DNA from 4 places in the Vibrio fluvialis genome. Region 3 is predicted to be linked to each of the others. Evidence: predicted binding sites of a transcription regulator. Region 3 holds the regulator's gene; each other region holds the start of a gene.

Region 1 (3,611 bases), 540 kb from region 3:
CGCCCTACAAGAGCAGCTTTGGTCCGTTCCCGGGCGAAATCTTCCACGTGCCGTACCCGAATGACGTACACGGCATTTCTATTGAGCAAAGTTTACAGGCGCTGGATGATCTGTTCGCGTGTGATATCGAGCCCTCACGTGTGGCCGCGATCATCTTTGAACCTGTGCAGGGAGAGGGCGGCTTCTACGCCGCTCCCCCAGCGTTTGCTCATGCACTGCGCGAGCTGTGTAATCGTCACGGCATCATGCTGATCGCCGACGAAATTCAGACGGGTTTTGCTCGTACCGGCAAACTGTTTGCCACCGAATATCTGGGTATTGAACCAGATCTGATGACCATGGCCAAAGGCATTGCGGGCGGATTCCCGATTTCAGCCGTGGTGGGGAAAGCACAAGTGATGGATTCGGCAGCGCCGGGTGGTTTGGGCGGCACGTATGCGGGTTCTCCGCTGGGCTGTGTGGCGGGTCTGGAAGTGCTCAAGATCATCGAAGAAGAGCGTTTGTGTGAAAAAGCGCTGGATATCGGTGAAGTGATGACAACCGAACTGAAATCGTGGCAGCAACGCTGGCCACAAATCGGGGATGTGCGCAATTTGGGCGCAATGATCGCGATGGAGTTTATTGACCCGAACGACGGCAAACCGATGGCCGAACTGACGAGATCGTTGGTGGCTGCGGCGCGCGATCAGGGCGTTGTCCTGCTTTCGTGTGGCGTGAAAGGCAACGTGATTCGCTTCCTGCCACCACTGACGATTGAGGCAGACGTACTGCGTGAAGGCTTAGACAAAGTGAAGCAAGCACTGAGCACGCTAATCTAACTGATGCTGATCTCATTGAGGCAGATCGAAGGTATGGCCTGTCGATAAAAGCGAGCGCGATGGGTGGTTTTCAATCGCGCTTGCTTCAAATCGACACAAACAAAAACGGTCCGGCTGAATTAGCGGGACCGTTTTTCTATTTCATGCGGGATGAAACACTTAATCGATCAAACCGTACTCTTTTGCCAGTACGTCGATGATTTCCTGTTTTGGATTCGTGCTCAGCTCAATCTTATGGCCGACGATTTTCTCGGCAATACCAAGGTAAGTGCGCGAGATATCCATCAGTGATTCCAGAGGCAGCGCGTTGTCACGTGCGAGTGCTTCACGCTCAGACATGCGCTCTTTGTTGAGCAGAATGTCTGGATCCGGGAAGTAGTTCAGCAGGAACTGACGGAACCCTTCTTTTGAGTTTTCGACAATCTTACCCGCTTGGTATTCCTGCTCATCCCAAATGCGAGAAGAGTCTGGCGTACCCACTTCATCCATATAGATCAGCTTTTCAACGCCATTGGCATCGGTCACGTAGCCAAATTCAAACTTGGTGTCGACGAAAATCTGACCAATCGCTTTCAGTGCATCGCTGATCACGCCAAAGCCTTCTTTCAGCAGTTTTTCGTACAGTGCGATGTCCGACGCTTTGCTGAAATTGAATGCCGCAAAGTTATCTTCAATGTTCTGACGTGTGATGTTGACGTCGTCCGCTTCCGGCACGCCTGGAATGCCTTTCAGAATACCTTTGGTCGATGGCGTCATCAGCAGTTCTGGCAGCGCTTTATCTTTCTCCAGACCTTCTGGCAGCTCAATACCACAGAATTCACGTTCGCCTTTTGAGTACGCACGCCACATAGAACCGGTAATGTACTTGCGGCAAATCGCTTCAATCTTGATTGGTTTGGCTTTTTGTACGATCCACACAAACGGGTGAGGGATGTCCAGAATATGGCTGTCGGCCAGACCATTTTCTTGAAATAGCTTAAACCAGTGGTTTGAAATCGCGTTCAGTGCCGCACCTTTGCCCGGAACGCCTTTTACGCCGCCTTCGGCGTGCCAGATACAGTCAAAAGCAGAAATTCGGTCACTGATCACCATGATGGCCAACGGCGCATCTTCGGCCACGTTGTAGCCTTTTTCTTTGATCAGGCGACGGCTGTCTTCTTCAGTCAGCCAGTATACCGAGCGGACTTTTCCGCTGTGAACAGGTTGGTTAGTGCGGATTGGGAGGTCGTCATTGACGGCAAGAACTTGGTCAGCAAGGCTCATTTAGACATTCCTATCTTATTTCAAACGTCGTTGAGAGAAGATATCCGTAGCGTAAAAACGGGATGAGATATCAAATACTGAGCGCATCATACCAGAACTATTTTCTGTCGCCAGAGAAAAAGCAAACGTTTGCCTAAATAACTCAGCACACTGTCTGGCCAGAGGTGTGTACAGCGACAAAGGTTCCTAGACGTGTGAATGACGAAGAGAAATAGAAAAGCCCCTCAGCCGGAACTGAGGGGAAAAGACAGTGAAAATAAAGATTAATGGAAAGCGGTTTGCATGCTGCTCAGAAAGAACACTTCGCAGTGATGTTCCGTAGCCAATTGAGTCAGTAGCTTCTGGCTGACGATGTCGATTTCACCGGAGGCCACAATCGCGCTGGCATTGCCGGACTGAATCGCTTTCATCACGATTTCGATTTCAGATTGAGACTGAGAAGGCTTCATATGAATAATTTTTCTGCACTGTACGTGATGAGCGGCAAGCTCATCGTATTGAGGACGCGGGCACTGAGCAGTGTAAAGAATCCACTGTTGCTGCTGCGATAAATTAGCCAGGCGAGACATCATGCCGGTGTTAGCACCTTGTGTGGTGTAACGAGTGGTGTTGTAAGTGTGGTTTACAAAACGTGTGGTATTGAAATCTGCGTGAAGCATAATACTGTCCTTTCATACATGCTGTATGTGTATACAGTATTATTAAATGCGGTACTGATCAAGTAGTAATTTGCTTATGGATTGCACGAATTGCGGCTCGATTAAGTGGGGATTTAGCTTATCTGTCTGATATTTATAATTATTTTTAAAATTAGATCTGATTGTTTTTTGTTCTGTTAGTGTGGTGTTTTGTGATCAAAGCGGTAGTTTACTACTGGATGCATACCTGTATAGCCTGTAAAACGACGGTATTGCGCAGGAATGGCGTTGTTATCAGCTTACCAAGCAGAGGGATGTCGGAATGCTGCGGAAAGGGAAAAGTGCAGAATAACGGAGATCAAAAAAGCGCCGTCCTGGCGCTTTTTCATCGGATTAAGGTCTTAATGCGGCTGCTGGGCCTGTCGCTCTCGGAACGCTTGTTCGGCAATATTAAATTGTCGTACATCCATACGAGCAAACTCATTGCAGTTTGCACAAGAGTGATGTGATTTTCCGTCGATATATTCGTGTTTGGTCAGCAGTCTTGGTTGTTTACACCAATCGCAAATGCCTTCGATTGTGAACATGTTTTCTCCCCACCTGGATCAGGTGCTCAATTCGCGGCGGATTATCGCATATCCGCCGAGGGGAAGTTAAGTATTTGTTATGTTGTTTGAGATGGTAATCGATTGCGCTATAAGGGCTGGGAGCTATTGATGACTGGCGTTATAAGCCAGAATTAAGAATTTGTAACTATTTATTAACGTAACTAATAATAATCTTTAATGCGCCGTTCAAACGCTTCATTTCTTCTTCACTGCCCTTCATGTCGGGGTGGTAAATTTTTGATAATTGTTTGTATCGTATTTTGACGTTGCGCTCATCGGGCAGT
Region 2 (3,611 bases), 580 kb from region 3:
CTGATCGACAGCAATGTTGGCATGCTCAATGATATTGAGTTTGTACCTGGTCGGCCGGGTGATCAGTCCCCGAAAGCGCCGCTGGAATAGCGAAAAAGACAAAGAAAAAGGGTTGATATGATATCAACCCTTTTTTGTGTTCAGTGAGACTTATTCGTCTGCATAACCATGTATGCCGAGCGGCTGGCCATCCAAATACGCTTTGCCTTCTTTCATTTCCAGGCGCCCTTCAACAAACCACTGTGTAACCAGCGGGTAGATGCGGTGCTCCTGAGATTGAACGCGTTTGGTCAGCGTATCGACGGTGTCTTCATCAAAAATAGGCACTCGAGCCTGAAGAATCACCGGGCCACCATCAAGCTGCTCAGTCACGAAATGGACGCTGGTACCATGCTCTTCATCACCAGCGTGAATCGCACGCTGGTAAGTGTTCAAGCCTGGGTACTTAGGCAGGAGTGATGGGTGGATGTTAATCATGCGGCCAAGGTAATGGCGAACGAATTCATTACTCAGAATTCGCATGTAACCAGCCAGCACGATCAGGTCCGGCTGATATTCATCGATCTGCTGCATTAACGCGTAATCGAAAGCATCACGAGTCTCATACGCTTTCGGATCAATAAAGACCGGAGCCGCCCCTGCTTGTTTAGCTCGCTCTAAGCCATAAGCAGTTGCTTTGTTTGAAAAAACAGCCGTTACTTTGCCATCATGAATACTTGTTTCACAAGCATCGATAATCGCTTGTAAATTGGAACCATTTCCCGAAACTAAAACAACAATACTCTTCATGGATTATTTGATCTCTACTTGCTCTTCGTTTTCCTGAGCTGCTGCGATTTCACCGATCACCCACGCGTTTTCACCTTCCTGTTGTAGAAGTTCAACCGCTGCTTGCGCTTGATCTTTTGGCAGTGCAATCACCAGACCCACGCCACAGTTGAACGTGCGGTACATTTCGTGCGTGTTGACGTTGCCTTTCTCTTGCAGCCATTGGAAGATCACCGGCCATTCCCAGCTGCTACCGTCGATCACCGCTTTGGTGCCTTGTGGCAGAACGCGAGGAATGTTTTCCCAGAAGCCGCCGCCAGTGATGTGAGAAATCGCATGAATGTCATGCTCAGCAATCAGTTTTAAACCAGATTGAATGTAAATTTTGGTTGGTTTCAGAAGGTGTTCACCGATGGTTTTGCCTTCCAGCATTTCGTTTTTATCTGCGCCCGATACTTCCAGAATCTTACGAACCAGAGAGTAACCGTTTGAGTGTGGGCCACTTGAACCGACAGCGATCAATGCATCGCCAACCGCTACTTTGCTGCCATCAATGATGTCTTCTTTTTCGACTACGCCGACACAGAAACCAGCAACGTCGTAATCTTCGCCTTCGTACATTCCAGGCATTTCAGCCGTTTCGCCGCCAATCAGTGCACAACCTGCCTGAACACAGCCGTCTGCGATGCCAGATACTACGTCAGCTGCAGTGTCGACGTCCAGTTTGCCTGTTGCGTAGTAGTCCAGGAAGAACAATGGCTCAGCACCTTGTACGATTAGGTCGTTCACACACATTGCTACCAGATCGATACCAATGGTGTCGTGCTTTTTCATATCCAAAGCAAGACGCAGTTTAGTGCCCACACCGTCTGTACCTGATACCAGTACAGGGTGTTTATATTTTGTTGGGAGTTCACACAATGCACCAAAGCCACCAATGCCACCCATTACCTCAGGGCGACGAGTACGCTTTACTGCACCTTTAATTCGTTCAACAAGCGCATTGCCTGCATCGATATCTACGCCTGCATCTTTGTAGCTAAGAGAAGTGTTGTTGCCGCTCACGGGGAAAGTCCTCGATCTAGTTGGATATGAAAACGGCGCTATTCTACAGGGCTTAAATCAAAAAGGAAAACGTTTGCGTCAGTTTTTTTCGTTCTCTTTTCGCGGAGATATTATTGACAGCCTGCTGGGTTTTCCCTCAGAAAAGACGAGCCTTCTGGCCGGATTGGAGCATGAGTGGCGATAACATTGACGTGCTACAAACGACTGAGCGGGCAAAATGCAGGCAAAGTAAGGCAAAAAGGGTGGAGAAACGTCAACATGCCTGGGAAATAGGTGTATAATCCGAAGGTTTGTTTAAATTATGCCGGAGATGGAAATGAAAGTTGTTGAAGTTAAACACCCTCTAGTGAAACATAAAATTGGCCTGATGCGAGAAGGTGATATCAGCACAAAACGTTTTCGTGAGTTAGCAACCGAAGTCGGTAGCCTGCTAACTTATGAAGCAACTTCGGATTTTGAAACTGAGAAAGTGACCATCGAAGGCTGGAACGGCCCGGTTGAAGTTGACCAAATCAAAGGTAAAAAAGTCACAGTTGTGCCAATTCTGCGTGCAGGCCTTGGCATGATGGATGGCGTACTGGAACACATTCCAAGCGCTCGTATCAGTGTGGTGGGTATCTACCGTGATGAAGAAACGCTGGAACCCGTTCCTTACTTCAACAAGCTGGCATCCAACATCGAAGAGCGTATTGCGCTGGTGGTTGACCCAATGCTGGCAACGGGTGGTTCTATGATTGCGACCATCGACCTGCTGAAAGAAAAAGGCTGCAACCAAATCAAAGTACTGGTTCTGGTGGCGGCCCCTGAAGGTATCGAAGCGCTGGAAAAGGCGCACCCGGACGTAGAACTGTATACGGCAGCGATCGATAAGAAGCTGAACGACAAAGGTTACATCGTTCCTGGTCTTGGCGACGCCGGCGATAAAATCTTCGGTACCAAGTAATAGCTTGAGTGACAGAAAGTAAAAAGGGAGCGTAATGCTCCCTTTTTCTTTAACTACGATTTATTTCTTCAGGCTCAGTGTGCCGCCTTTACGATCGGCAGCAGGTTTACCGTTCGGTTTGCCCGCGGCATGAGAAACAAATGTCTTTGGTTTTCGCTCAGTGCGGCTGTGTTCGGAACGATCAGTGCGCCCTTTGCCTTTCTTGGAATTCGGCGCATGACGAAATTCGTCAGCATTGTGGCCGCGGAAAGTTTTCGGGTTACGACGTGCTTTTGAGGTTTGGTTCTCTTCACGGCTGTCAAACAGCTTGGCATCGGTCGCTTTGCGAATACGTGCGCCCTTGCTGTCAACGCGTGATGCCTCTTCCGTACCGCTTGAATCTTCACACATTGCCAGAATTTCTGCGACTTCTGCGTCGGTCAGATAGCGCCACTTACCGTTTGGAATCCCATCGAGTGAAATGTTCATGATGCGTACACGGCGCAGCTTGAAGACTTCGTAACCCAGTGCTTCACACATACGACGAATCTGACGGTTGAGACCCTGAGTCAGTACGATGCGAAATGAGAATTTGGTTTCCTGCGTCACTTTACATGGCAGAGTTACAGTGTCGAGAATGTTGACTCCGGAAGACATCTGTTTGATAAAGTCTGGTGTCACGGGTTTATCAACACGCACCACGTACTCTTTTTCGTGGTTATTGCCGGCGCGCAGGATCTTGTTGACAATGTCGCCATCATTGGTGAGAAAAATCAGGCCATCTGATGGTTTATCCAGACGCCCAATGGGAAAAATACGTTTGTGGTGACCGATGAAATCCACGATGTTGCCCGGA
Region 3 (3,611 bases):
GGTTTGCGTTATTGCTATTCATGTTTATTGTTTAGACTTATAGGGAGAAAGTATCCGGAGTCTAACCATGCAAGAAGTAAAAGCATTTAACGAAAAGCGCGCCGAAATTTATTGGTGGTTGTCGAGTTTGTTCAGTAAAGAGCTCAGTGATAAAGAGATCGAGCAATATCATTCACCCGAAATTCGTGCCTTTCTGACTGGCTTGAGTGAAAACGCCGGACTGAAAGCGGCGGTGACGCATCTGGTGGAAGCACTGAACCGCTTGCTCGACCGTGACGATGCCCGCCTTGAATTGGCGGCCGACTTTTGCGACCTGTTTTTAAAGTCAGACAAGGATTCAGCCCTGCCCTACGCCTCCGTTTACCTTGGTAAAACAGGCCTGTTGAACGATACTCCGGCACAAGAAATGGCTGACTTGATGAAACAGCACGGCGTTGCGATTCACGACTCACTGAACGAACCAGCTGATCATTTGGCTGTCGAGTTGGATTTCTTGGGACATATGATTATTCGGTCCAACGAACTGGAAAAACAGTCACATATGGAACAAGCCTTTTCTGAACAGGCCGAATTTATCCAATCTCATCTCTTGAGTTGGGTACCAACTTTCGCGACCCGTTGCCAGTCGCTTGATCAATTTGGTTTTTACGCCGCAGTCAGCGAGCTTCTGGTCGCCTTCCTGCAACTTGATCAGGCTTATTTGACTGACGAATAGTTCGCTATCATGCTCACAAATTGAAGAATATCGCGCGAACTTTGTGACGATCATTTGATCTCATCCGATGAATTTCGTTGCGAGTTCACGCGTTGCGGACTACTATATTGCCCGCAAACGATAAAATATGAATTTAAGATGCAAACCGCTGTTTTCGAGCGGTTTTTGTGTTTTTACTACTTTTAGGCTTCACTTGCAGTACAAGCCTAACCGCTGCTGAATCTGATAGCACGACGCATTTTGTTGCGCTCAGCAGTCATCGACAGGACAAACCTATGGCTACGATTAAAGACGTTGCACGCCTGGCTGGCGTTTCAACAACAACCGTATCTCACGTAATTAATAAAACTCGATTTGTTGCAGAAGCCACACAAGAAAAAGTGATGGATGCTGTTAAAGAGCTGAACTATGCACCGAGCGCTGTAGCTCGAAGCCTAAAGTGCAACACCACACGAACAATTGGTATGTTGGTCACTCAGTCCACCAACCTCTTCTTCTCCGAAGTGATCGATGGTGTGGAAAGCTACTGTTACCGTCAGGGTTACACGCTGATCCTGTGTAACACCGGTGGTATTTACGAAAAGCAACGCGACTACATCCGCATGCTGGCGGAAAAGCGCGTAGACGGTATTTTGGTTATGTGTTCTGACCTGACCGAAGAACTGCTGGAAATGTTGGAAAGCCATTCTGACATTCCTAAGGTGATCATGGATTGGGGTCCAGAGACCTCTCAGGCTGATAAGATCATCGATAACTCCGAAGAAGGGGGTTATCTGGCTACTAAATACCTGACTGACCGCGGTCATACTGATATCGCTTGCCTGAGTGGCCATTTCGTTAAAGCCGCCTGTCAGGAACGTATTGCTGGTTTCCGCCGTGCGATGGCAGAAGCAAACCTGCCTGTCCGCGAAGACTGGATTCTGGAAGGTAACTTCGAGTGTGACACCGCCGTACTGGCCGCAGATAAAATCATCGCCATGGACAAACGTCCAACCGCTGTATTCTGTTTTAACGATACAATGGCGCTTGGCTTAATGAGCCGCCTGCAACAACGTGGGATTCGTGTTCCGGAAGATATGTCGGTTATCGGTTATGACAACATTGAGCTGGCAGAGTATTTCTCTCCACCGCTAACCACTATCCACCAACCTAAACGTCGTGTGGGTAAAAACGCATTCGAAATATTACTCGAACGAATCAAAGATAAAGAGCACGATCGCCGTATCTTCGAGATGCATCCGGAGATTGTAGAGCGCGACACAGTAAAAGACTTGACAAAACAATAACTTTGCAGAAAATCAACATGTCTGAATTGTCTATTTAGATTCAAAATCAATGAATCAAGTTGCAATGGTTGGACATATATATTTGAATAACATCACATTTGCACAAGGTAAATGTGATGTTTATCCAAATTTTTGATTATCCTTTTTTTGAAGGAAATGTCACGCACAGGGCAAACCATCTGAAAAGGTGGGACGCAAAGCCTCCGGCCTAAACCCAATTCGGGTAGGTAGCGGGGTTACCGATGGCAAAAATGCATACACTAAGAAGTTGACTCCTAACTGACATACTCTCTGCATTCTTTTGCTATTTTCTCGGACCTGACTTTGGTGGCGTATTAATTAATACACCGAGACTTACAGCATGGATAAACCAATACTAAAAGATTCAATGCGGCTCTTTGAGCAATTTGGACGCGTTAAATCTCGTTCAATGTTTGGTGGCTTTGGGATTTTTGTTGATGACACAATGTTCGCATTGGTGGTTAACGACAGACTTCACATTCGCGCCGACGATGCTTCAACAGCCAAGTTCAAACAACAAGGCTACGAGCCTTATGTTTATAAAAAGCGCGGATTTCCCGTTGTAACCAAGTATTTCGCTTTGCCGGAAGACTGTTGGTTAGACACCGCAAAAATTCTGGAAGACGCGAAAGCGGCATTAGCAGTGGCCAAAGATGAGCGTGAGACTCAAGCCCAAGCGAAGCCGGATCGTCTTAAAGATCTCCCTAACCTGCGCCTTGCAACCGAACGAATGCTGAAAAAAGCCGGCATCGAAACGGTGGAAGATCTGCAGGAGAAAGGTGCCGTAGAAGCTTACAAAGCCGTTAGACAATCACATTCTTCAGATGTCGGCTTGGAGCTTCTGTGGGCACTTGAAGGCGCCATTGAGGGCAAGCACTGGTCAGTTATCCCTCAAACGCGTCGCGACGAGTTGTTACAGCGTTTGTCGTAAACCTTTTTGAGAGCAACTTCATTAAAAGCATCCGTTCACGGATGCTTTTTTCTTTGGGTGAAAGAAAATATCGCTTTTCCCTGTCTGGTTACGTATACCTTAGATAACCGTATAACGAGAAACATCGATGAGTAAGAAGTTAGTTCTAGGCTTAATTTTGCTGGCCGTGATCATTGGATTAGGGCTCACGTTCAGTCAATACCTCACTCTGGACAATGCCAAAGCTCAGCAAGCGCTGTTGTCGGACTATATCGCCGAACATTTGCTTGCTGCTGCCCTGATTTACTTTGTCAGCTACGTCTTGATTACGGCGTTCTCGATACCCGGCGCAGCCGTTGTCACATTGCTTGGAGCAGCATTGTTCGGCTTTTGGCTCAGTCTTTTGCTTGTCTCTTTCGCCAGTACCATCGGTGCAACACTAGCCTTTCTGAGCAGCCGTTATCTGCTTCGAGACTGGGTTCAACAACGATTTGGTGACAAATTGAACGCAATCAACCAAGGCGTTGAGCGTGATGGCGCGTTTTATTTGCTGTCATTACGGCTGATCCCTGTATTCCCGTTCTTTCTGATAAACCTCTTGATGGGCCTAAGTCCCATTAACGTTGCCCGCTACTATTGGGTCAGCCAGTTGGGTATGCTGCCTGGCACTGCGGTGTAT
Region 4 (3,611 bases), 1.4 Mb from region 3:
TGATTGGTGCGCCCTGAACGGATGGATAGAGTGCGTGCAGCAGTGCGGCGATGCGCATCCAGAATATCATGGCGACGGCCAGCATGACGGCAAAAGCCCATTGTGAGCTGGAGTTACGCGTAATCGCTTTGATGGAGTGCAGCAGACCTGCGGAATGGCCTTTTTCCCGTTCCCAACTGGCGGCGTACAAACCGAGAGCCAAAAACGGCCCAATCAGCATGTAGACCACAAGGCTTGGCAGGATCACCAGATGGGTTCCTTGCCATTGCACCAGCAGCACAATACCAATTGCGGCGGCCATAAAGCATAAACCATAAAAAGCACTGATTAACGGCATGCGGATGAAATCATGGAGTCCAAGCGCAAGCCAGTGAAACGGAGTCGACACGCTGATCTTGTTGCATGGCAGCGTGTGGGCATACTCCGGAGGGCTGACTTCTTTTTGCTTCTGGTCGAAGTCAGATGGGTTAACCGTACGAGGCATACATCCTCCTTGATCGAGGTGGCAGAGACAGAATGATGCGATGCTCGCTGTATCAACCTGCTACGCAGCAACGCACTGTGATTACGTTGTGGGTTAATGAGCTTGGTTTTGAATTTATACTCATTAACACTTTATTAACTATTGCCGAGCGGCAATGAAAATACAAACTTGTTGAATAAAATTTGTTCAGCAAGAGTGTTTGAGAAGATGAAAATAAAAAAAGCCCCTGTCTCGCGACAAGGGCTTTTTCAGGATTCGGTCGGCTTATTTCAGGCCAGCGAATTCACGCAGTTCAGCTGCTTTGTCAGTCGCTTCCCAAGGGAACTCTTCGCGACCGAAGTGACCGTATGCTGCTGTCTTCTTATAGATAGGTTGCAGCAGGTTCAGCATCTCTTGCAGACCGTAAGGACGCAGGTCGAAGAACTGACGTACGGCTTCGATAATGATGTCGTGAGACACTTTCTCAGTACCGAAAGTTTCTACCATGATAGACGTTGGATCTGCCACGCCGATCGCGTAAGACAGTTGGATTTCACAACGATCTGCCATGCCAGCTGCTACGATGTTTTTCGCTACGTAACGTGCTGCGTATGCGGCTGAACGGTCTACTTTTGATGGATCTTTACCAGAGAATGCTCCGCCACCGTGACGAGCTGCGCCGCCGTAGGTATCAACGATGATCTTACGACCAGTCAGACCACAGTCACCCATTGGACCACCGATAACGAAACGGCCGGTTGGGTTGATGAAGTATTTGGTTTCTTTGGTCAGCCACTCTGCTGGCAGAACAGGTTTGATGATTTCTTCCATCACCGCTTCGCGCAGATCTGGAGTAGAGATCGAATCACAGTGTTGAGTTGACAGAACAACCGCATCGATACCGACGATTTTGCCTTGCTCGTACTGGAAAGTTACCTGTGATTTTGCATCCGGGCGCAACCATGGCAGAGTGCCGTTTTTACGCACTTTCGCCTGACGCTCTACCAGACGGTGAGAGTAAGTGATTGGCGCTGGCATCAGCACTTCGGTTTCGTTACATGCGTAACCGAACATGATGCCCTGGTCGCCGGCACCTTGTTCTTTAGGATCGGTTTTATCAACACCTTGGTTGATGTCTGGAGACTGCTTACCGATGGTGTTCAGTACTGCACATGAGTTAGCGTCAAAGCCCATATCTGAGTGGACGTAACCAATTTCACGCACAGTTTCACGAGTCAGTTCTTCGATATCAACCCACGCTGATGTTGTGATCTCACCGCCGACCATTACCATGCCGGTTTTTACGTAAGTTTCACAAGCAACACGTGCTTTTGGATCTTGTTCCAAAATGGCATCTAGAACCGCATCAGAGATTTGGTCTGCGATTTTATCTGGATGACCTTCTGATACCGATTCAGAAGTAAACAAGTGCTTAGCCATGATAGCTCCAATTCTATAATCAAAAGAGTAGCGAAAAGGGTCCGCTACTCTGCAAAATCGTTCATTATGTAGGCGTTTCTACATCTAGACGTCTATTCTAGTTTTGAATGCTCAAATTACAAGCTCTTTTTTCTTCTATCTCATAGCCAAACGTTTGCCCAATTCAGGGGTTTTTCAGCCATTGTTCAGCGATATGTTGTAAAGCATTGCAAAAATAGAACAAATCGCCAGCAAAAGGTTTGCAGTGCCGAAAGGGCTTTGCGACAATATTGGCCACTCAATTTTCGGATACTTTTACTTCGCTTATCGCTTTAGGAGCTGACATGTCTTCTCGCAAACAACTGGCTAACGCAATCCGTGCACTGAGCATGGACGGTGTACAAAAAGCTAACTCTGGCCACCCGGGCGCACCAATGGGTATGGCTGACATCGCTGAAGTGCTTTGGCGCAGTCACTTGAACCACAACCCACAAAACCCGAACTGGGCAGACCGCGACCGTTTCGTGCTGTCCAACGGCCACGGCTCAATGCTGATTTACTCTCTGCTGCACCTGAGCGGTTACGAGCTGTCGATTGACGATCTGAAAAACTTCCGTCAACTGCACTCAAAAACGCCGGGCCACCCTGAGTACGGTTACGCACCTGGCATCGAGACCACAACTGGTCCTCTGGGCCAAGGTGTCACCAACGCAGTAGGTATTGCGATTGCAGAAAAAGCACTGGCAGCGCAGTTCAATAAACCTGGCCACGATATTGTTGACCACTTCACGTACGTGTTCCTGGGCGACGGCTGTCTGATGGAAGGCATCTCGCACGAAGCGTGTTCACTGGCTGGCACTCTGGGCCTCGGCAAACTGATCGCTTTCTGGGATGACAACGGCATCTCGATCGACGGTCACGTGGAAGGCTGGTTCTCAGACGACACTCCAAAACGCTTTGAAGCTTACGGTTGGCATGTGATTCCAGCGGTTGACGGTCACGATTCAGACGCGATCAACGCAGCGATTGAAGCGGCAAAAGCCGATCCTCGTCCAACACTGATCTGCACCAAAACCATCATCGGTTTCGGCTCGCCAAACAAAGCCGGCTCACACGATTGTCACGGTGCTCCTCTGGGCGCTGACGAAATCAAAGCTGCGCGTGAATTCCTGGGTTGGGAATACGCACCATTTGAAATCCCGGCAGACATCTACGCTGAGTGGGATGCCAAAGAAGCAGGCGCAGCCAAAGAAGCCGCATGGGATGAGAAATTTGCCGCATACGCAGCCGCTTACCCAGCAGAAGCTGCAGAATACAAACGCCGCGTAGCCGGTGAACTGCCAGCCAACTGGGAAGAAGCCACCAGCGCCATCATCGCAGAACTGCAAGCGAACCCAGCGAACATTGCGTCACGTAAAGCATCGCAAAACGCGCTGGAAGCATTTGGTAAACTGCTGCCAGAATTCATGGGCGGCTCAGCGGACCTGGCACCTTCTAACCTGACCATGTGGTCTGGCTCGAAGTCTCTGGAAGCGAGCGATTTCTCAGGCAACTACATCCACTACGGTGTACGTGAATTTGGTATGACTGCCATCATGAACGGTATCGCGCTACACGGTGGTTTCGTGCCTTACGGCGCGACCTTCCTGATGTTCATGGAATACGCGCGTAACGCGATGCGCATGGCGGCTCTGATGAAGATTCAGAACATCCAGGTCTACACGCACGA

The links. Region 3 encodes PurR, which represses purine synthesis genes. Its sites were predicted from a motif close to TNANGNAAACGTTTNCNTNA; they were not measured.
Region 1: DYA43_RS08225 (phosphoribosylaminoimidazolesuccinocarboxamide synthase) is a predicted target of PurR. The motif match lies at 2,199-2,218, and genes of this name have one in related genera.
Region 2: purM (phosphoribosylformylglycinamidine cyclo-ligase) is a predicted target of PurR. The motif match lies at 1,895-1,914, and genes of this name have one in related genera.
Region 4: metK (methionine adenosyltransferase) is a predicted target of PurR. The motif match lies at 2,046-2,065, and genes of this name have one in related genera.

The regions. Positions count from the first base shown of each region.
Region 1 is NZ_UHIP01000001.1:1,738,407-1,742,017, reverse strand. Features, by position in the region: gene gabT (4-aminobutyrate--2-oxoglutarate transaminase) at 1-818, shown strand, start outside; gene DYA43_RS08225 (phosphoribosylaminoimidazolesuccinocarboxamide synthase) at 978-2,081, opposite strand; gene DYA43_RS08220 (hypothetical protein) at 2,345-2,740, opposite strand; gene DYA43_RS08215 (hypothetical protein) at 3,121-3,306, opposite strand; gene DYA43_RS08210 (J domain-containing protein) at 3,473-3,611, opposite strand, start outside.
Region 2 is NZ_UHIP01000001.1:620,868-624,478, forward strand. Features, by position in the region: gene DYA43_RS02875 (class II glutamine amidotransferase) at 1-90, shown strand, start outside; gene purN (phosphoribosylglycinamide formyltransferase) at 151-789, opposite strand; gene purM (phosphoribosylformylglycinamidine cyclo-ligase) at 793-1,833, opposite strand; gene upp (uracil phosphoribosyltransferase) at 2,150-2,776, shown strand; gene rluF (23S rRNA pseudouridine(2604) synthase RluF) at 2,837-3,611, opposite strand, start outside.
Region 3 is NZ_UHIP01000001.1:1,200,475-1,204,085, reverse strand. Features, by position in the region: gene torD (molecular chaperone TorD) at 68-715, shown strand; gene purR (HTH-type transcriptional repressor PurR) at 991-2,001, shown strand; cyclic di-GMP riboswitch class I at 2,161-2,245, shown strand; gene DYA43_RS05750 (TfoX/Sxy family DNA transformation protein) at 2,363-2,953, shown strand; gene DYA43_RS05745 (TVP38/TMEM64 family protein) at 3,081-3,611, shown strand, end outside.
Region 4 is NZ_UHIP01000001.1:2,593,786-2,597,396, reverse strand. Features, by position in the region: gene DYA43_RS12135 (DUF2189 domain-containing protein) at 1-484, opposite strand, end outside; gene metK (methionine adenosyltransferase) at 749-1,903, opposite strand; gene tkt (transketolase) at 2,227-3,611, shown strand, end outside.